4 regions of the Streptomyces sp. NPDC127038 genome follow, and region 1 is predicted to be linked to each of the others. Evidence: riboswitches for the same ligand, from Rfam matches in the RefSeq annotation. Region 1 holds a riboswitch; each other region holds the start of a gene.
What was found. Region 1 has a riboswitch for S-adenosylmethionine ahead of ACFWI4_RS22315 (cell envelope biogenesis protein OmpA). Riboswitches for the same ligand answer to the same signal wherever they lie in the genome.
Positions count from the first base shown of each region.

Region 2: it holds a riboswitch for S-adenosylmethionine, as region 1 does, so the genes downstream of both, ACFWI4_RS18625 (aminotransferase class V-fold PLP-dependent enzyme) here and ACFWI4_RS22315 (cell envelope biogenesis protein OmpA) in region 1, are expected to answer to the same signal.
Region 3: it holds a riboswitch for S-adenosylmethionine, as region 1 does, so the genes downstream of both, ACFWI4_RS15180 (amino acid ABC transporter permease) here and ACFWI4_RS22315 (cell envelope biogenesis protein OmpA) in region 1, are expected to answer to the same signal.
Region 4: it holds a riboswitch for S-adenosylmethionine, as region 1 does, so the genes downstream of both, ACFWI4_RS15285 (putative leader peptide) here and ACFWI4_RS22315 (cell envelope biogenesis protein OmpA) in region 1, are expected to answer to the same signal.

Region 1 covers NZ_JBHXDQ010000032.1:53,734-58,533, reverse strand. Annotated here, with positions in the region: gene ACFWI4_RS22325 (expansin EXLX1 family cellulose-binding protein) at 1-265, opposite strand, end outside; gene ACFWI4_RS22320 (hypothetical protein) at 395-685, shown strand; gene ACFWI4_RS22315 (cell envelope biogenesis protein OmpA) at 763-1,554, opposite strand; SAM riboswitch class IV at 1,768-1,910, opposite strand; gene ACFWI4_RS22310 (hypothetical protein) at 2,069-2,203, shown strand; gene ACFWI4_RS22305 (amino acid ABC transporter permease) at 2,367-3,371, shown strand; gene ACFWI4_RS22300 (amino acid ABC transporter ATP-binding protein) at 3,368-4,153, shown strand; gene ACFWI4_RS22295 (ABC transporter substrate-binding protein) at 4,203-4,800, shown strand, end outside.
Region 2 covers NZ_JBHXDQ010000024.1:17,219-22,018, reverse strand. Annotated here, with positions in the region: gene ACFWI4_RS18645 (NYN domain-containing protein) at 1-615, opposite strand, end outside; gene ACFWI4_RS18640 (hypothetical protein) at 651-890, opposite strand; gene ACFWI4_RS18635 (rhomboid family intramembrane serine protease) at 1,043-1,798, shown strand; gene ACFWI4_RS18630 (Lrp/AsnC family transcriptional regulator) at 1,841-2,122, shown strand; gene ACFWI4_RS18625 (aminotransferase class V-fold PLP-dependent enzyme) at 2,162-3,523, opposite strand; SAM riboswitch class IV at 3,709-3,825, opposite strand; gene trpD (anthranilate phosphoribosyltransferase) at 3,924-4,800, opposite strand, start outside.
Region 3 covers NZ_JBHXDQ010000017.1:50,102-54,901, reverse strand. Annotated here, with positions in the region: gene ACFWI4_RS15200 (FAD-dependent oxidoreductase) at 1-584, shown strand, start outside; gene ACFWI4_RS15195 (4Fe-4S binding protein) at 581-913, shown strand; gene ACFWI4_RS15190 (putative leader peptide) at 1,394-1,474, shown strand; gene ACFWI4_RS15185 (glutathione S-transferase family protein) at 1,603-2,466, shown strand; SAM riboswitch class IV at 2,532-2,640, shown strand; gene ACFWI4_RS15180 (amino acid ABC transporter permease) at 2,966-3,946, shown strand; gene ACFWI4_RS15175 (amino acid ABC transporter ATP-binding protein) at 3,943-4,740, shown strand.
Region 4 covers NZ_JBHXDQ010000017.1:70,064-74,863, reverse strand. Annotated here, with positions in the region: gene ACFWI4_RS15290 (ABC transporter substrate-binding protein) at 1-1,041, opposite strand, end outside; gene ACFWI4_RS15285 (putative leader peptide) at 1,259-1,375, opposite strand; SAM riboswitch class IV at 1,411-1,524, opposite strand; gene ACFWI4_RS15280 (DUF1684 domain-containing protein) at 1,611-2,435, opposite strand; partial or broken gene ACFWI4_RS15275 (LLM class flavin-dependent oxidoreductase) at 2,517-2,870, opposite strand; gene ACFWI4_RS15270 (NtaA/DmoA family FMN-dependent monooxygenase) at 2,976-4,376, opposite strand; gene ACFWI4_RS15265 (LLM class flavin-dependent oxidoreductase) at 4,373-4,800, opposite strand, start outside.

The DNA of each region.
Region 1 (4,800 bases):
CCGCCGGGGAGGACGTGGGCCCCGGCGACCGGGTGGCCGCGGCGGACATCGATGCGGCCGGAGCCGCCCGGCCCGGGTCCTGGGTCCCCCGGGAACCGGCGGCCGCCGTGGCGCTGGTGCGCCCCGCGTCGGCCTGGTGGCCGCCCGGCCGGAACGCCACGACCAGACAGACCAGTGCCCCGGCCGCGACCAGCGCCGCCACGGCGATGCCCCGGGGCTTCGGTCCGAGTCCGCGCCGCCGTGCGGTTCGACTCGTTTCGTTCATCGGTATCCGTTCTCCACCCGCTCCGGACCGGGCGGGACACGCCGCATGTCTACTACGGACCGAGAGTCGACGGGGCCACGTCGAGAGAATGAGGGCGCTCGATGCCACGGGCGTGCGGCGGTTCCCGCGATGGGACAGAGTGAGGCCATGGGCCGCCTGTGGATGACGTGGTCGATCGACGGTGTCGGCTCGGCCGGTCAGAACGTCGCCGACGTGGAGGCGGCCTGTCGTGCGCTGGTCGGATCCGTGGAGCGGTCCCGGCGCGCCTTCGACACGCCGGAACCGTGGGAGGAACTCCGCGCGGCGGCGCTGCTCCTCCAGGACCGGATTCTGGGTTCGGGCCGTGAGACCCTCGACCAGGGACGGAAGTGGGCCTCCACCCTGAGCGGCCTGAGCATCCTGCTGATCCCCCGAGAGTGAGCCCGCCCGGCCGCGGGGCCGGCCGCCGAGGTCCACCCGGAACCGAGTGCCGGCGACCGGCCCCGCGGCCGGGAGCGTCAGGCGTCCGCCGCCACGGGCACCGCGTCGGTGCCCGGCCGGAAGGCGGGGTGGGCGCCGAGACGGCGTACGTAGTCCAGGAGCCGGGGACGTGTACCGAGGATCTCCGGGCCGCCCAGCCCGGTGAGCGCGACCCACGCGTCGACGTCCGCCGCCGTGAGGCTCTCGCCCAGGACGTAGGGACGCGCGGCGAGTTGGCAGTCCAGCAGGTCAAGGGCCGCCGCGAGCTCCGAGGGGCGGGCGGACGGGGTGACCTCACGCTCCAGCAGATCACGCAGGGCCTCGATGTCGGCGGTCAGCTCCGGAGGGCACAGCGTGGAAGGGCAGGTCGTGGTGTGGCCGGAGAGCAGTCCCGCGAGATCGCGGAGGATGTCGGGCGTGTGGTTGCTGACGATGCGTCCGCTCCAGCGGTCGCACAGCGCCGGTGCCGTCAGCGGCCCGTCGAAGTGATGCTCGGTGGCCTCGTAGGCGCGGCGCAGCGAGGCGAAGGCCTCGGGAGTGCGCGCGGGGTCCGTGAGGAGCGTGGTGGCGACCGAGTCCCGAAGCCCGAGCAGCCCGAGGGTGATGGCGATCCGCAGCGAGCGCGGACACCCTCGTGACAGATACAGCTCGTAGCGGTGCGGGGCCGGGTAGAAGCCGCCGGCCAGCCCCACACCGATGCGGCTGTCGACACGGTGGGGGAGGACGGACGGCGCCGCCGGCGGCTTGAAACGGAGGGCGGAGGGCAGCGAAATCTGCTCACAGGGACGGGAGTCGACGGAACTGGACGTGCGCGAAGCTGTCTCGGGCATGACTCTCCCTTGGGGGAAGAAGGAAGCCACCGCCGCTTTGTGGGCACCGGCGGCCGGAATGCGGATTGACCGCGCCTGTCGCACCGGTCCGGATCAACGGACCGGTCGCGGATCAGTAGGCGCTGGAGACACGCAACAGATCGATGTGAAGGCGCCTCGTCAAGCCGTTCCTTGGCATTCCACCGGTCCCGACCTCAGGGCTCGCGAGACGCGAGACCACGCTTGCCCCACCGCGCCGGCGGGACCCGGTCGTCACCCGGGGCACCCCGTCGCGGTGGAAGGGTTGCCTGTCAGCGGGCCGGGGCCGATGACCACTGGGGCGGAGGACCGCACCGTGGGCGCTGACAATCGTGACCGTCCCCGTCAGTCTCGGGGCGCTCTGTTGCGCCGTCAAGAAGGCCGCGAGCACGGTCTCATCTGGTGGTCACCCGCATTGACATTCTTTTCGGGGCGGGCCTAACGTGCGGCCCACGAAGGGATGCCCTCTTCGGCCGGAGTGGAAACGGTGACGGCGATGCACTCAGCTGACGGGACGGCCGCATGGCGGCGCCGCGGCCGCGAAGTGCTCTGCGCCGACCGCTCCGTGGACCTGCTGCGCGTCAACAGCGCACTGTGTACGGGCATGTGTCACCCCCTCAGCCGGGGCTGACGGTTCCTCCGCGTCTCTGACGACCGCCGCCCTCGCGGTACGTCCCTTCCTGCCCAGCCCCCGTTCCGCGTAGGCCGCGCACCGCCTCGTACCGAGCCTCTCCCGCTCGGCGCGGCGCCGCGCCCGCGTGGATCCGGGGTGTCCGCGTCCGCTGGAGCTCTCCATGAGTCAACTCCCCGGCAGCGCCGTGCCCTTGGGTACGGCGCCGCCCGCCGAGGCGATCCCCCGTACCGACGTCCCCGCCGCCCCCGCGCCTCCGGCGGCCCAGCGGGTGCTGCCCCTTCGGCACCCCGGCCGCTGGATCGTCACGGCCCTGGTGCTCGTCCTGGTCGCCCAGATCGCCCACGGCCTGGTGACCAACCCCTTCTACCAGTGGGACCGGTTCTCGTACTGGTTCCTGCGCCCGACCGTCCTCGACGGACTGCTGATCACCCTCGAAGTCACCCTCTTCAGCGCCGTCCTCGGCCTGCTCGGCGGCGTCCTGCTGGCTCTCGGCAGGCTCTCCCCGAGCCCGGTGCTGCGCGCGGTGAGCTGGGTCTACACCTGGCTGTTCCGTTCGGTGCCCCTCATCGTGGTCCTGCTGTTCCTCTACAACTTCAGTGCGCTGTACCGGACGCTGAGCGTAGGCGTCCCGTTCGGCCCGTCCTTCTTCACCTTCGACGAGTCCCGCCTGGCCACCGACATGGCCGTCGCCGTCGTGGGACTGAGTCTGAACGAGGCGGCGTACGCCTCCGAAGTGGTACGGGGCGGCCTTCTCTCCGTCGACCAGGGGCAGCACGAAGCCGCCGCCGCCCTGGGCCTGCCGCTGCGCTACCGGTTCACGCGGATCGTCCTCCCGCAGGCCCTGCGCTCCATCGTCCCCAACTACGTCAACCAGCTGATCGGTCTGGTCAAGGGCACCTCGCTGGTCTTCTACGTGTCCCTGCTTGACCTGTTCGGAACCGTGCAGAGCATGGGCAGCACCTACCCGGGCGACATCGTGCCCCTGCTCCTCGTCGCCACCGCCTGGTACCTGATCCTCACGAGCGTCGTCTCGGTCGTCCAGTTCTACGTCGAGCGGTACTACGCGCGGGGCGCCCTGCGCACCCTGCCGCCGACCCCGTTGCAGAAGGTACGAGGCGGTCTGCGCGAGGCGCGGGCCCGGGTCCGCAGGGAGACGGCGACATGACCGGCGTGACGAGCGGACCGCGGCCGGCGGCGGTCGAGGTGCACGACGTCCACAAGTGGTACGGCGACCAGCAGGTCCTGAACGGAGTCGAGTTGACCGTGCGGCCCGGCGAGGTCACGGTCGTCGTGGGTCCGTCCGGCTCCGGGAAGTCCACCCTCCTGCGCGTGATCAACCACCTGGAGAAGCCCGAACGCGGCCATGTGAGCCTGAACGGCGAGCTCATCGGCGTACGCAGGCACGGCGACCGGCTCAAGGAGCTGAGCGAAAGGGTCATCCTGGCCCAGCGCGGCCGCATCGGGTTCGTGTTCCAGAACTTCAACCTCTTCCCCCATCTGACCGTGCTCGACAACGTGGCCGCCGCCCCGGTGGCGACCGGCAGGCTGTCCCGGGCCGGGGCCCGAGAACTGGCCCGCGAACTGCTCGCACGCGTGGGCCTGGCCGACAGGACCGCCGCCTATCCACGGCAGTTGTCGGGCGGCCAGCAGCAGCGCGTGGCCATCGCGCGCGCCCTCGCCCTGCGCCCCGGGATCATCCTCTTCGACGAACCGACCTCCGCCCTCGACCCCGAACTCGTCGGCGAGGTCCTCGCCGTCATCAAGGACCTGGCCCACAGCGGCACCACGCTCGTCATCGTCACCCACGAGATCGGCTTCGCCCGTGAGATCGCCGACCGGGTGGTCTTCATGGACGGCGGACGGATCGTCGAGCAGGGACCGCCCGAGCAGGTGCTGGACCATCCGCGCGAAGCGCGCACCAGGGAGTTCCTGAGCAAGGTGCTCTGACCGCTCCCGCCTCTCCCGTCTTCCTCACGTACGACCGCAAAGGACAGCCATGCGCACCCCCGGCCCGAACAGCAGGACCCTCCGCGGCGTCGCCGCGACCGCCGCCGTCGCCTCCCTCGCCGTGTCGCTCGCCGCGTGCGGCGCGGACAGCGACGCGGCCACCCGGACACGGACCGACGCGGCCGGCACCGTGACCGTCGGCGCCCTGTCCAACGGGGCCGCCCAGGAGACCACGCTGAAGGTGTCCGAGGTGAAGTCGATCAGCGCCGAACTCCCCAAGTCGATAGCCGCGAAGGGCACGTTGGTGGTGGGCGTCGGCGCCCTGCCGGCCGGATCACCGCCGTTGAACTTCGTCGGCTCGGACCAGCGGACGCTCACCGGCAGCGAACCCGACCTCGGCCGGCTGGTCGCCGCGGTCCTCGGACTGAAGCCGGTGGTCAGGAACTCGACCTGGGAGAACCTGTTCGTCGGTGTCGACAGCGGCAAGGTCGACGTCGCCTTCTCCAACGTCACCGACACGGAGGAACGCAAGAGAAAGTACGAGTTCGCCTCCTACCGGGAGGACAACCTCGCCTTCGAGGTGCCGAAGAAGAGCACCTGGAACTTCGACGGCGACTACCGGAACCTGGCGGGCAGGACGATCGCGG
Region 2 (4,800 bases), on a different contig from region 1:
CTTGCGCAGGGCCGCCTCGCCGCGCTTGACGTCGCTGAGGGCCCCGCGCAGCTTGCGGTGAAGCGATTCCGCTTCCTTCCGGGCCGACTCCAGCTCCGCGCGCAGCCGTTCGGTCTCGGCCCGGGTCTGCCCGCGGGCCTCCGCCAGTTCGGCGCGCAGCCGGTCCAGTTCGGCGCGGGACTCCTCGTCGGCGCGCTCGGCGTCCGCCCGCAGGGCCTCCTCGCCCGCGGCGGTCACGAGCTTCACCCAGCCGGCGGGACGCACGACGTAGGCCGCGGCCGCCACGTCCAGCGGATCCGCGGCCGGGGGCGGCGCGCCCGAGTCGAGGGCGCCGACGAGCTCGGGCTGCGCCTCTCTGAGCTTCTCGGCGATCCGCTGTCTGAAGAGCGGGTCCGTCTCCAGCGCCGCCGCCATCGCGTTGCCGGCGAACTTGGCGCGGCGATTCGGAGCGAATCGGGCGTACTGCCTCAATTGCGCGGGCAGTTCGGAGACGGTCAGCCCGCCGAAGCCGTCCGAGACGATCTGTACGACCCGGCGGCGCACGCCGTCGGGCATCGGACGGTCGAGCACCTCGGCGGTGCCGTCGTCCGGCTCCCCGCCTGTGGTCTCCACCATCCGTTCACCCCAATATCCGTGCGGGGCCCGCTCCCTCAGGAGCCGGCGCCCGGCCTGTCCACGAGTTCGACCTGATCCACCGCGTTGCACCAACGGCACCGCACCGACTCGATGGTCTCACTGACCACCTCGCGCTCCTCGACCTTCGGCTCACCGGCCAGGTCCAGGTGCACATACTCGACGACCTTCGACGAACGGGTCACGTCGAAACGCGTGAGATTGCCGCAGAGGGCACAGCGCCAGCGGGTCTTGGCGTCGGGCAGGGGAACTGTCATAGGGCAGCCGCTTCCTTCTCGTGTCCGTCCGGCGCCGGATTTCCCGGTCCTTTGGCTCGTAACCCTACGGCCTGGCGGGTACTCGACGCTCGGGTGTCCACGGCGGCGAGGCACTCCGTGCGCATCGGTCCGCTTACGTCATGCTCTGTACCATGATCGGCAATTGGAGTGCGGCGGCCGGCAGGGCACTGCGGGGACGGTCGGCGCCGGTGACGTACGGGCTGATCGTCCTGTGCTGTCTGATCTTCGTGATCGGACCCGCCTCGGGCCTGGATCCCGCGTACGGCACCGGGGACGAACTGCTGGTCGCGCAGCGGGCGTACTTCCGCCGCTGGGGCGTCGTGCCGGCCGGCCTGTTCGGCGGGGCTCCGGGCGAGGCGTTCACCCCCGCGACCGCGCTGTTCATCCACGGCAGCTGGCTCCATCTCCTGGGCAACATGCTGTTCTTCTACGTCTTCGGGCTGATGACCGAGGAGCGCATGGGACACCTGGAGTTCGCCCTCTTCTACCTGGGCTGCGGATATCTGGCCCTGCTCGGCTACGCGGCCGCCAACGCGAGCTCGCAGCAGTCCCTGGTCGGGGCCTCCGGGGCGATCTCCGCGGTGCTCGGCGCGTTCCTGTACCTGTTCCCCAGGGCGCGGGTGACCAGTCTCTTCCCGTTCCTGTTCTTCCTGCCGCTGCGGTTCCCCGCCTGGGTGGTGCTGCCGTTCTGGTTCACGCTCCAGTGGCTGGCGGCGGGGCGCAGCTCCTCGGGCCCCGGGGTGGCCTATCTGGCCCATCTGGTGGGCTTCACCCTGGGCTTCGTCTACGCCTGGGCGCGGTTCCGCCGCCGCCGGGCGGCCGTGCCCGCTCCGGGGCCGGTCCCGGGGCCCCCGCTGGAGCGGCCGGGCCCGGTGGACCGCGAGTAGGGTGAGATCCCCAGCAGCGGCCCCCTAGGGAGAGAACCAGCCGTGATCACCGCGATCGTCCTCATCAAGACCAGCGTGGACCGGATCCCCGAGATCGCCGAGTCGATCGCGTCCCTGGAGAGCGTCAGCGAGGTCTTCTCCGTCACCGGCACCTACGACCTGATCGCCATGGTCCGGGTCCAGGCCCACGACGACCTGGCGGACGTCATCCCCGGCCGGATCAGCAAGATCCCGGGCGTCGAGGCGACGGACACGCACGTGGCGTTCCGTACGTACTCCCAGCACGACCTGGAGGCGGCGTTCGCGATCGGTCTCGACTCCTGACCGACGCGGCGCCGCCTCCGGGCGGGGTGGGCGCGGGTGTCAGACCGCGGGGACGCAGCGGCCGCCCTCGGTGCGGTACTGCCAGCGGGCTCCGTCCCTGACGAGCTCGCGCACCGCGCGGACGAACCGCTCGACGTGCTCGTCGGGGGTGCCCGCCCCGAAGCTGACGCGGATGGCGTTGAGGGACTTCTCGCCGGGGGCCGCTTCCGGGGCTCCGCACTCCCCCTGGGTCTCCGGGGCGCTGCCGAGCAGGGTGCGGACGAGCGGGTGGGCGCAGAAGAGGCCGTCGCGGACGCCGATGCCGTACTCGGCGGAGAGCGCGGCCGCGAAGTGCGAGCTGTTCCAGCCCTCGACGACGAAGGAGATGACGCCGACCCTCGGGGCGTCGTCGCCGAACAGGGAGAGGACCCGGACCTCGGGAACCTCGGCGAGGCCCGCGCGGACGGTGCGGATCAGGTGCTGCTCGCGGGCGACGATCCGCTCGAAGCCCTCCTCGGTGAGCGCCTTGCACGCCGAGGCGATCGAGTAGGCGCCGATGACGTTGGGCGAGCCGGCCTCGTGGCGGGCGGCGCTGTCGTGCCACTCCACGTCCACGCCGCCGTCCGCGCGCCGGCTGACCCTGCGGCTGGCGCCGCCGCCCGCGAGGTAGGGCTCGGCCTCGCGCAGCCAGTCGGAGCGGCCGGCGAGGACGCCGGAGCCGAAGGGCGCGTACAGCTTGTGCCCGGAGAAGGCGACCCAGTCGACGTCGAGGTCGGCGACCGACACGGGGTGGTGCGGGGCGAGCTGGGCGGCGTCGAGGACGATACGGGCGCCGTGGGCGTGCGCGGCGGCGGCCAGTTCCCGTACGGGCCACAGCTCCCCGGTGACGTTCGAGGCGCCGGTGACGCAGACCAGGGCCGGTCCGTAGGGGTCGCGGGCGGCGAGGGCGCGCTCCAGGGTGTCGACGGCCTCGCCCGGGGTGCGCGGGGCGTTCAGGTAGGTCACGCGGGCCTCGCGCCAGGGCAGCAGCGAGGCGTGGTGCTCGGTCTCGAAGACGAAGACCTGGCAGTCGGCCGGGAGGGCCGAGGCGAGCAGGTTGAGCGAGTCGGTGGTGGACCGGGTGAAGACCACCTGGTCGCCGGCCCGGCAGCCGAGGAACTCCTCCACGGTCCTGCGGGCGTTCTCGAAGAGGTCGGTGGACAGCTGCGAGAGGTAGCCGGCGCCCCGGTGGACGCTGCCGTAGTACGGCGCGTACGCGGCGACGTCGTCCCACACCCGCTGGAGGGCGGGGGCGCTGGCCGCGTAGTCGAGGGCCGCGTAGGTCACCTCGCCGCCGGTGACGAGGGGGACGGTGACATCCCTGCCCAGAACGGGCAGGGGGGCACAAACACTCTGGTCGGCGGCAACGGTGGAGACAGACATGGCGAGCTCCTGTGAGAGGCAGGCGGGATCACCGCGGGAACCGGCCGCCGGGAGGCGGGCGGGGCGCGGGAAAAGGTGAAAAGGGTGTGCGGGGGCGGGGCTCTACGCCCTATCGCATTCGCTTGCTCACAGAAGGCTCCCTCGAACGACCAGGACCCCTGGTGGTCCGCCCGGAGAGCGGGAGGGGTCCGCGCTTGCCGTAGACCTCGCTGCCTACGACCTGGTCTTCACCCGGGGCACCCCGCCACGGACGGAGGGTTGCCGGACAGCCGGCCGGGGCCTGATGGCTGTCACTCATGACCTGGTACAGCATCTTGCCAGAGGATCTTCCGCGCGCAAGACGCAGTCCGGATCCTGGACTGCGTCCCGCGCGGGCGCCCGTGCGGGACGGGCGGGTGGATCAGGCGTTGCTGGCGGCCACCCAGCGCTCCAGGGTGCGCCTGGCGGCGCCCGAGTCGATCGCCTCGGCCGCCCGGTCCATCTGGTCGCGGAGCTGCCCGGCGAGCGGCCCCGCGCCCGGTGTGAGGGCCACCAGGGCCGCCGCCGAGTTCAGCAGGACGGCGTCGCGTACGGGCCCCTGCTCGCCGTCCAGCAGGCGCCGGGCGACCTCCGCGTTGTACGAGGCGTCGGCGCCGCGCAGCGCCTCCACGGGGACGACGGGGAGCCCGACGTCCCGCGGGTCGAAGCGCTCCTCGGTGACCTTGCCGTCGCGGACCACCCAGACGTGGGAGCCCCCGGTGGTGGTCAGCTCGTCGAGACCGTCGTCGCCGCGGAAGACCAGCGAGGAGTTGCCGCGCTCGGCGAACACGCCCGCCACGATCGGCGCCATCCGGGGATCGGCGACACCGACCGCCTGGGCCTTCACCCGGGCCGGGTTGGTCAGCGGGCCGAGCACGTTGAAGGTGGTCCGGATGCCCAACTGGCCGCGGGCCGCCGCCACATGACGCAGCGCCGGGTGGAACTTGACCGCGAAGCAGAAGGTGATCCCGGCCTCCTCCGCCACCTGGGCGACCCGGCTCACCGGCAGTTGGAGGTTGACGCCGAGCTTCTCCAGGACGTCCGACGCCCCGGACGCGGAGGACGCGGCCCGGTTGCCGTGCTTGACGACCTTGGCGCCGGTGCCGGCCACCACGATCGAGGACATCGTGGAGATGTTGACGGTCTTCGCGCCGTCGCCGCCCGTTCCCACGATGTCGACGGTGCGTCCGGGCACCTCGATCACATTGGCGTGCTCGTACATCGCCCGGACGAGTCCGGCGATCTCCTGGACGGTCTCG
Region 3 (4,800 bases), on a different contig from region 1:
TGTACGCGGCCGGCGACACCGCGACCCGCGAGCTGATCTGCGGCGGCTTCACAGGCGGCGGCAGCCACAACGCCGCGTGGGCGGCGTCCTCGGGCAGCTGGGCGGGCCGGGGCGCCGCCACGTTCGCCGCCGGGCGCGGCCGTCCGGGCCGCGCCGTGCGCCCAGTGGGGACGGCGGGCCTGCGCCCCACCGGCGCGGTGAACGTCGGCCACCGCGAGGTCGTCACCGCCGTACAACGCGAGGTCCTGCCGTACGACCGCAACTACCTGCGACACGCGGACCGTCTGGAGCCGGCGCTGCGTTCGCTGCACGAGACGTGGTCCGCGGTCCGTGAAGGGCTCGGAGCGAGCGGCGAGACGCTGTTCCGGGCCAGGGAAGCGGCCGCGATGGTGGCCCACGGCCGCTGGATGTACCACGCGGCGCTGCAGCGCACCGAGTCGCGCGGTATGCACAAGCGGGCCGACCGGCCGGCGCAGGACCCGGCCCAGCACCACCGGCTGCTCACCGGTGGGCTGGACGAGGTCTGGAGCCGCCCGGAGGCGGTGCAACGGCAACTGGTCGCGAGCGGAGGCCGAGCCGCATGATCGAGATCGTCGACCCGGATCGCTGCATTGCCTGCGACCGGTGCATCGAGGTGTGCCCGACGCGCGTCTTCGATCGCGGCGCTGACGGCGTTCCGGTGATCGCGCGCCAGGACAGCTGCCAGACCTGCTTCCAGTGCGAGGCTTACTGCCCGACCGACGCGCTGTTCGTCGCCCCACTGGTGACCGCGGTCGCTCCCGGCTCGCGTTTCCGTGATGTGACAGAGCTCGAGGACTCCGGTCTGCTCGGCGGATACCGGCGTGAGCTCGGCTGGGGCAGGGGAAGGACGCTCGGCGCCCGCACCGCGGTCGGACCGGAGTATCCGGACTGACCGGACCGGAGTATCCGGACTGACCAGGGCCTGGATCGTCGCAGGATCCAGGCCCAGACTCCTGTACCCGGCCGAGGACGCCGGACACCGACCACGAAGAACGACTTGTCGCACGTCGCTCTGATGCTCCGCAAACGGGGACAGGGGATCGCAGATTCACAACCTGTCGTCCCGATGATGTCCCGACGGTGCGAGGAGACTTCGCGGGCGAGAGCCTGCGGGCCCTTTCGTCTGGGCCTTCTGCGGTGAGCACGCAGCTCGTCGGCACGTCATCCACGCGGATTCGACACCGTCGCCGCGTCCCGACGGTTGCAGTGGGAAACGTGTGGTGACCGTGTCGAGGCGGGCCGCCGTCCATCGGGGCGTCCGCGATGCGGGACGGCCCTCTTGACGCCGATGTCGGTCGGATCGACACTCACTGAGGGAATCCTAGTGAATAGGTAGGGAAATTATGAGGCGCTTGGAGTCGGTCACCGTCCGATGAGCCGTTCGCCTCTTCTGACCTCCCGCCGTCACATCGATCTGCTGCGTGTCTGCAGCGCCATCAACCCCCAGGGCTGAGCCGCGCCCATCCCGCACCGGAGACGCCCTCGGGCGTCGTGCCGTCCGGTGCGCACGGGAGAACTCCGCTCCCTCACCCGACGTCGCTTCCGCCGCGCGTACGTCCGCGCCCGCTCCCGGGGAGAGTCATGACTGTCACACCGCTGGCCGCCCACGCCGCCGACCGACCCGCGCCCGCCTTCCGGGGCCGGATCGGCCGGGACGCGCGCAGCGGCCACTACGCCGTTCCGGGCCGCTACCGCCTCCATCTGTCGACCGCCTGTCCCGGCGGCCTGCGCATCGCCGTCACCCACAGCCTGCTCGGCCTGGACACCGTCTGTCCGGCCACCTTCCTGCCCGCGGTCCCCGACTGCCCCGAGGGCGGCCACTCCGTCCTGCGTCCGTTGTACGAGGCCAGCGCCCACCGGTACCCCGGTCCGGCCGTCGCGCCGGTGCTCAGCGACGACTGGTCCGGGCGGATCGTCAGCACCCACGCCCCGGACATCATGCGCGACCTCGACCGCCGGTTTGGCGGCGACCGCCCCTCGCTCTACCCGTGCGGCGCGGAGTCGGAGATCGAGGCCGTCGAGTGGATGTGCGCGCAAGGCATCGAACAGGCCGCGCAGCACGCCGGATCGGCCGGTGGCGCGCCGGTGGAACGTGACACGGCACTTGGCATGCTGCTCGAAACGCTCGGGGCCCTGGAACGCTGGCTCGAAGGACGCACGTACCTGATCCGCGACGAAATCATCGCCGCCGACGTCGAGTTGTGGGTCGCCCTGGTCCAACTCGACACCGTGCACCGCAACCACCTCGACGCCTCAGCCGTCCAACGCATCGCCGACCACCCGACCCTGTGGGCCTACGCCCGCCGGCTCGCCGCCCACCCTGCCTTCGGCGGCCACCTCGACCTCGACGGCATCGAGCGCCGTCACCACGCCCGTTGCCAGGGCCTGGAGGCCGCCGGAGCGGCCGTGCGGATCCTGGACTGGGCAGCACACGCGGCCCGTTAGCCGTTCCACCTGGTGGACCGGCGTTGACATTCGTTCGGGCAATTGTCTTGACTATGGCCCAGAACGGTCATGAGTGTCAGCGACAAGCCCTGGCTTGCTGACTGGCAACCCTCGCTCCGCGGTGGGGTGCCCCAGGTGACGACCGGACCGAAGACGTTTCGGTAAGCGCGAGGCCCACACGGGCCGGAACAGTGATGGTGACGTCATGTACGCAGCTCCCAGGACGGCCACGCGCCGCTCCCAGGGCTGCGTACAGCCGTACCCGAACCCTCTCGTCGCCGATCGCGCCGTCGATCTGCTCCGCGTGAACAGCGCACTGTGTACCGCACCGGGCTGTGCCCGCTGTCGGGGCTGACACCTCCCCGCAGCCCCCGCACTCCCTGACGAACACCGCCCGTGCGGTGTGCCGTTGTCCTCCCCGCCCCCGGTACCTCACCGTCGTGTGCGCTTCCGCATGCCGCCGTGCTTCCGGGGTGTTCTCACCCAGCCGGAGCCCACCATGAGTGAACCCCCTGGCGCCACCGTCACCCTCCCCGAGGCGCCGACCGCCGACGAACCATCGAAAGCCCTCACTGCCCAGCGAGTTTTGACGCTGCGGCGCCCCGGACGCTGGATCGCCACTGCGGTCGTCCTCGTCCTGGTCGCCCAGTTCGTGCACGGACTGGTCTCCAACCCCTTCTACCAGTGGGACCGCTGGAGCTACTGGTTCCTGCGCCCCACCATCCTCGACGGCCTGCTGATCACCCTCGAAGTCACCGCCTACAGCGCGGTGCTCGGCCTGATCGGCGGCATCGTGCTCGCCCTGGCCCGGCTGTCGAGGAGCCCCGTGCTGCGCGCGGTCAGCTGGACCTACGTCTGGGCGCTGCGCTCCATCCCGCTCATCGTGGTACTGATCTTCCTCTACAACTTCAGTGCCCTGTACAAGACGTTGAGCGTCGGCATTCCCTTCGGCCCGGCCTTCTTCTCCTTCGACGAGTCGAAGCTCGCCACCGACATGGTCGTCGCCGTGATCGGCCTCAGCCTCAACGAGGCCGCCTACGCGGCCGAGGTCGTACGCGGGGGCATCCTCTCCGTCGACCAGGGCCAGCACGAGGCGGCCGCGGCGCTCGGCCTGCCGAAGGGCTACCAGTTCCGGAAGATCGTCTTTCCGCAGGCGCTGCGCTCGATCATCCCGAACTACGTCAACCAGCTCATCGGCCTGATCAAGGGCACCTCGCTGGTCTTCTACGTCTCTCTGCTCGACCTGTTCGGCTCGGCGCAGACCATGGGTTCCACCTACCCCGGCGACATCGTGCCGCTGCTGCTGGTCGTCACCGTCTGGTACCTGATCCTGACCAGCGTCGTCTCCGTCGTCCAGTTCTACGTCGAGCGGTACTACGCCCGCGGTGCCATTCGCAGCCTGCCGCCGACACCGCTGCAGAAGCTCCGCACCGGGCTCACCGACCTGCGGGCCCGCATCCGCCGGGAGGCCGCCGTATGACCGCCGACACCATCGAGGCCCTGGCGGACGTCGAGGCCGCCACCCTCGAGGTCCACGACGTGCACAAGTGGTACGGCACCCATCGGGTGCTGGACGGCGTCGACCTGACCGTCCGCCCCGGCGAGGTCACCGTGATCCTCGGCCCCTCGGGCTCCGGCAAGTCCACCCTGCTGCGGGTCATCAACCATCTGGAGAAGCCCGAGATCGGCCACGTCAGCATCAATGGCGAGCTGATCGGTGTGAAGCGACAGGGCGAGAGGCTCAAGGAGCTGAGCGAGCGCGCCATCCTCACCCAGCGCGGGCGGATCGGCTTCGTCTTCCAGAACTTCAACCTCTTCCCGCACCTCACCGTCCTGGACAACGTGGCCGCCGCCCCGGTCGCCACCGGCAGGCTCGGCAAGCCCGAAGCCCAGGAGCTCGCCCGCGAACTCCTCGGCCGGGTCGGCCTCGGCGACAAGACCGGCGCCTACCCGCGCCAGCTCTCCGGCGGCCAGCAGCAGCGCGTCGCCATCGCCCGCGCCCTCGCCCTGCGCCCCGGCGTCATCCTCTTCGACGAGCCCACCTCCGCCCTCGACCCCGAACTCGTCGGCGAAGTCCTCGCCGTCATCAAGGACCTGGCGACCAGCGGCACCACCCTTCTCATCGTCACCCACGAGATCGGCTTCGCCCGCGAGATCGCCGACCGGGTCGTCTTCATCGACAGCGGCAAGATCATCGAGCAGGGCCCGCCCTCCGAGGTCCTCGACAAGCCCCGGCACGAGCGGACCAGGGACTTCCTCAGCAAGGTCCTCTGACCCGCCGCACCCTTCAGACCTCCCCCCACGCCACCCTCATCACCTCCAGCGACAAGGAAC
Region 4 (4,800 bases), on a different contig from region 1:
GGGCGTGGTGTGCGCGAGGACGCTGGTGGCCGGCTGGGTACCGGTCGGGAACACCGTGTTGGCGATCTGCTGCCGGTCGATGGCGAACAGGATCGCCTGGCGCACCTTGGCGTCCTTGAGCAGCGGCCGAGAGTTGTTGAGGCCCAGACCGAACACGACGCCGGGGTTGGCCCGCCGCTGGAGGGTGACCTGGCCGCCCTTAAGGGCCGCCTCGTTGGCCTTGCCGACGCTGGAGACGGCGTCGACCTGACCGGACTGCAGGCTGCCGGCCCGTACACCCGCCTCCGGCACGACCTTGAACACCAGCTTGTCCAGATACGCATCGCCCTTCTTGGACCACAGCGAGGAACCCCAGGCGTATCCGGTGCGCTTGGCAAGGGTGAGGGACTGGTTCTGCACATACTGCTTCAGCACGAACGGCCCGGAGCCGATCACCCCGTCGCTGCACTTCTGCTGCGGGGTCTTCTTCACGCTGGCCGAGGACTCGATCCCCAGCGAGTGCGTCGAAGTGGCCTGCAGGAACTGGGCGTTGGGCTGGCTGAAGGTCACCTTCACAGTGAGCGGGTCGACCACCGTGGTGCTCTTGACGCCGCTCAGATAGCCCTCGGCGAGCGTCCCCAGGGCGCCGAGCTTCGGCACCGCGTCGAAGTTGTCCTTGACCACCTGCGCGGTCAGCTTCGAGCCGTCGCTGAAGGTGACGCCCGACCTCAGATGGAACGTGAACGTCGTGGTGTCGGAGCTGATGTCCCAGCTCTTCGCCAGCCACGGCACGATCTTGCCGGTCTTGGGGTCCTGGTCCGTCAGGGAGTCCACGATCTGGCGCACCGAGTAGATGGTCTCGTTGCTGGCGACCTGCTGCGGATCCACGCAGCCGGCGTCCGAACCTACCGCGAAGGTCAGGGTGCCGCCGGACTTGGGCTGTCCGGTGCCGCTGCCGGAATCGCCGCCGCCGGAGCCGCAGGCGGTCAGCAGAACACTGGTGGTCACAAGGGCGGTCAGTGCCGCCCACCGGGAGGTTCTGACATGGGAAAGTGCAGTCACGGAGGGCTTCTCCTACTCGTGTCACCAGGCACGGACGCCGTACGAGGCATGGCTGTGCGTGGGCGTGCGGCCCCGGCCGGCGCGACGCCGGTGCCGGGGGAGCGCTGTGCAGAGGGGGATCAGGGCGAAACGGGGGGATCAAAGACAGGCGGAGATCAGGCGCAGGCGGGTGCGGCGACGACAGGTGTCGTACTGCGGCCTGCGGCGGGAAGACCCGTCAGGCCTGACAGAGACAGCTGGTCGAGCGCTTGAGGTCGATGTGGCGCCGACGCGAGAGCCGGGAGAACACGGTGGCGCCGGCGAAACGGGCGCTGAGGTCACCACCGTGCCGCATATCGGTCCTCCACATGATCCGGCCCCGCTCCCGGGGCCACGCGCTTGCGGAGATCGTCGGTGATCCCGCCGGGCTTTCACCTGGAGCACCCCGCCGCGCGGGAGGGTTGCCGGTCAGCGAGCCAGGGCTTGACGCTGACACTCAATGCCGTTCGTGATCGTACGGAGCGGTCTTGGCGTACGTCAATGGCGCAAAAGGACGCCTCGTCAGGGGAGTCCGGGGCGAGAGTGCCGGCTCAGGAGCCGCCGCGCTCGCGGGGGATCTTCTGGCCGGCCTCGATCGCCACGGGCAGCCGGTTCTCGGCCGGGGGCAGCGGGCAGGTGGCCAGGTCCGTGTAGGCGCACGGCAGGTTCGCGGCGCGGTTGAAGTCCAGGACGACCGTGCCGTCGGCGGCGGGCGGATCGAGCGCCAGGGACCGGTTGGCGGCGTAGGTGGTGACCCCGGAGGTCGCGTCGGTGAACAGCACCAACAGCCGTCCCGCACCATGGCCGGGAAATGCGGTCAGCGACAGCGGGCGCCCGTCGAGCTCGAACTCGACCCTGCCCGGAGCGTCGTAGACATGCTCAAGGCCCTCGACCGCGGCGCCCACGGTGGCCGGCCGCGGTGTGTCGAAGGGGATGTAGCGGCCAGTTACGGCCCAGCGCGGATCGGGGGCGTAGGCGGGCGTGCCGGTGAAAGCCGTGCGCAGCGGCGCGTCCGGGTGCCTGGGGCGCACGATGTCCTGGCCGCCGCGCTTGGCGACCTCGATGACGGCGTCTCCCCAGACGGCGTCGACGCCGCCGCGCTCGGGAAGCACGTCGAAGCGGTGCTCGCCGCGCACCGGCGTCCCGTCGACGACCAGCTCCTCGCCCTCGTCGAGGTCCACGACGACGCCTTCGGGGCCGGTGTGCCACGAGCCGGGCGCGTCCGGGAAGCGCTGGGGCCGGTCGTCGAGCCAGTGCAGGCCGGTGATCGCCAGGAACCCGTGTGGGTCGGCGAGCCGGGCCTCCTGGCTGCGGTGCCACTCCAGCCAGGTCTCGGTGAAGGCGTGGAGGTCCGTGGTGGTGGCCTCGGTGGTCATGGGAATCTCCTTTGTGCCGGGGGTGCCTTCGGGCAGGGGATGCAAGGGGTTGTCGGGCCGACGGGTGTATTCAGCCGGCCAGCGCAGCCGGGCGATGGGGCGTTCGAAAGGAAGGCCGAAGCCGGACTCCGTCAGCAGTTTCGTGCCCAGGGCCAGACCGAGGTGATAGCGGCCGTGGGTGGCGGCCTGGGCGGTCTGGGCCTGGCTGGAGACGAGCAGCGGGTGGCGGCCGAAGACGGGGATCGCGGAGGTGCCGACCTGCAGTCCGGGCACTTCGCGCCCGACGAGCGCCGCGAGCTGGGGTGAGTCCGCGCCGAAGGTCTGCCCGAACCAGGCCGAGGTGAGACCGAACTCTGCAGCTTCTTGGGCCAGTTGGACGGTGGCGTCGACCTGGTTCGGCGCGTCGGACGCGTTGAGCGCTACTCCAACAGTCATGTCAGTTCAGAACGGGCGTCGGCCGGACCCGCATTCCGGTCCGCGTGTGACAGCTTCTTGTCAGTCATGTGTACTCAGCCATGAGTGGAAGGGCTGGCCCGGGGCTCAGCCCGCCTGCCGTCGGTCCGGTGCGGACCGGTGGGTGAGCGGTGCGCGCAGGCCGAGGTTCTCACGCAGGGTGTTGCCGGTGTATTCGGTGCGGTAGATGCCGCGTTCCTGTAGTTCCGGGACGAGCAGGTCGACGATGTCGTCGAGGCCGTCGGGGATGAGGTACGGAGTGACGTTGAAGCCGTCGATCGCGCCGTGCCGTACGTAATGGGCGAACTTGTCGGCGAGGCTGGCCGGAGTGCCGACGTGCCCGCGCTGGGGGCCCAGCGCGATGACGGTCTCGCGCAGCGACCAGCCGTGCGCCTCCGCTTTTGCCCGCCATTCGGCCACGATGGCGCGCGGGTCGGCGATGCGCCGCGCACCGAAGGAGCCGTCGTTCTCCGTGACGACCGGGTCCTCCTTGGGCAAGGGCCCGTCGGCGTCGCGGTCGGACAGATCGATGCCCCACAGCAGTCCGGCGATGCCCAGGGCCGTGGCCGGGGTGACCTGTTGGAGCCGGATCCAGCGCTTCTTCTCCTGGGCCTCCTCCTCGGTGGCGCCGATGATGATCTCGGTGCCGGGCAGGATGCGGAGGTCGTCGTCGGGCCGCCCGACCGCGCGCAGCCGACGCCGGATGTCTTCGGCGAAGGCCAGCGCGTCGTCGAATTCGGTGCCGTGCGCGGAGAAGATGACGTCGGCGTTGCGGGCGGCGAAGTCGCGTCCCTCACCGGAGTCCCCGGCCTGGAAGATCACGGGGTGACCCTGGGCGCTGCGCGGCAGGGTCGGAGCGAGGTCGACGTCGAACTGCGGCCCCTTGTGGCGCACTTGGTGGACGGCGCCGGGCAGCGACCAGGCGGGCGCGCCGATGGTGTCGGCGACTGCCCCGTCCTCCCAGCCGTCCCAGAGGGCGCGGGCCACGGTGAGGAACTCCTCGGCGCGCCGGTAGCGGTCGGCGTGGTCGAGGTAGCCGCCGCGGCGGAAGTTCGCGCCGGTCCAGGCGTTGTCCGTGGTCACCACGTTCCAGCCGGCGCGGCCCTCGGAGAGCAGGTCCAGACCGGAGAGGCGGCGGGCCAGATCGGCGGGTTCGTTGAAGGTGGAGTTGGAGGTGGAGACGAGGCCGATGCGGCGGGTGACCGCGGCCAGCGCGGCGAGCTGGGTGATGGCGTCCGGCCGTCCGGCCACGTCGAGGTCGTGGATCCTGCCGTCGACCTCGCGCAGCCGCAGCCCCTCACCGAGGAAGAAGGCGTCGAACAGGCCGCGTTCGGCGGTCTGGGCGACCCGGCGGAAGGAGGCCGGGTCGATCTGGGAGCCGCTGTCGGGGGCGGACCAGATGGTCCAGTGGTTGACGCCCTGGAAGAACACCCCGAAGTGGAGCTGGGCGTCGGGCCGGGGGACGTCGAGGGGGTCGGTGCGGGTCATCGGGCGTCCTCCGGGGCGGCCGCGGCGGCGGTGGCGAAGCGGTTGGCGGGGCGCTGCAGACCCAGGGTCGAGCGCAGGGGCGTGCCGGGCAGCGGACGGGCGACAAGACGCCGCTCGGACAGGTCCGGCAGGACGAGGCGGGAGAGGACGGACAGGTCCTCGTCCAGCACCAGCGGATGCAGCCGTACGCCGTCGACGTGACGGCTCAACTCACCGAGCAGAGCGATGAGTTGGTCGGCGGGGCCGATGTGCCGCAGCCTTCCCCGGTCGGTCCATTCCGCGTGTCGTTCGAGGTCTGCGACGCGTTCGGCGGCTGTGGCCTCGGGTGTGTCCAGTGCCACCTCGACCTCCGCGAAGACGCGGGGCGTACCGGCGTCTGCGGCGGCCGTGGCGACCGATGCGAGGTCGCGCCCTGTGACGAGCG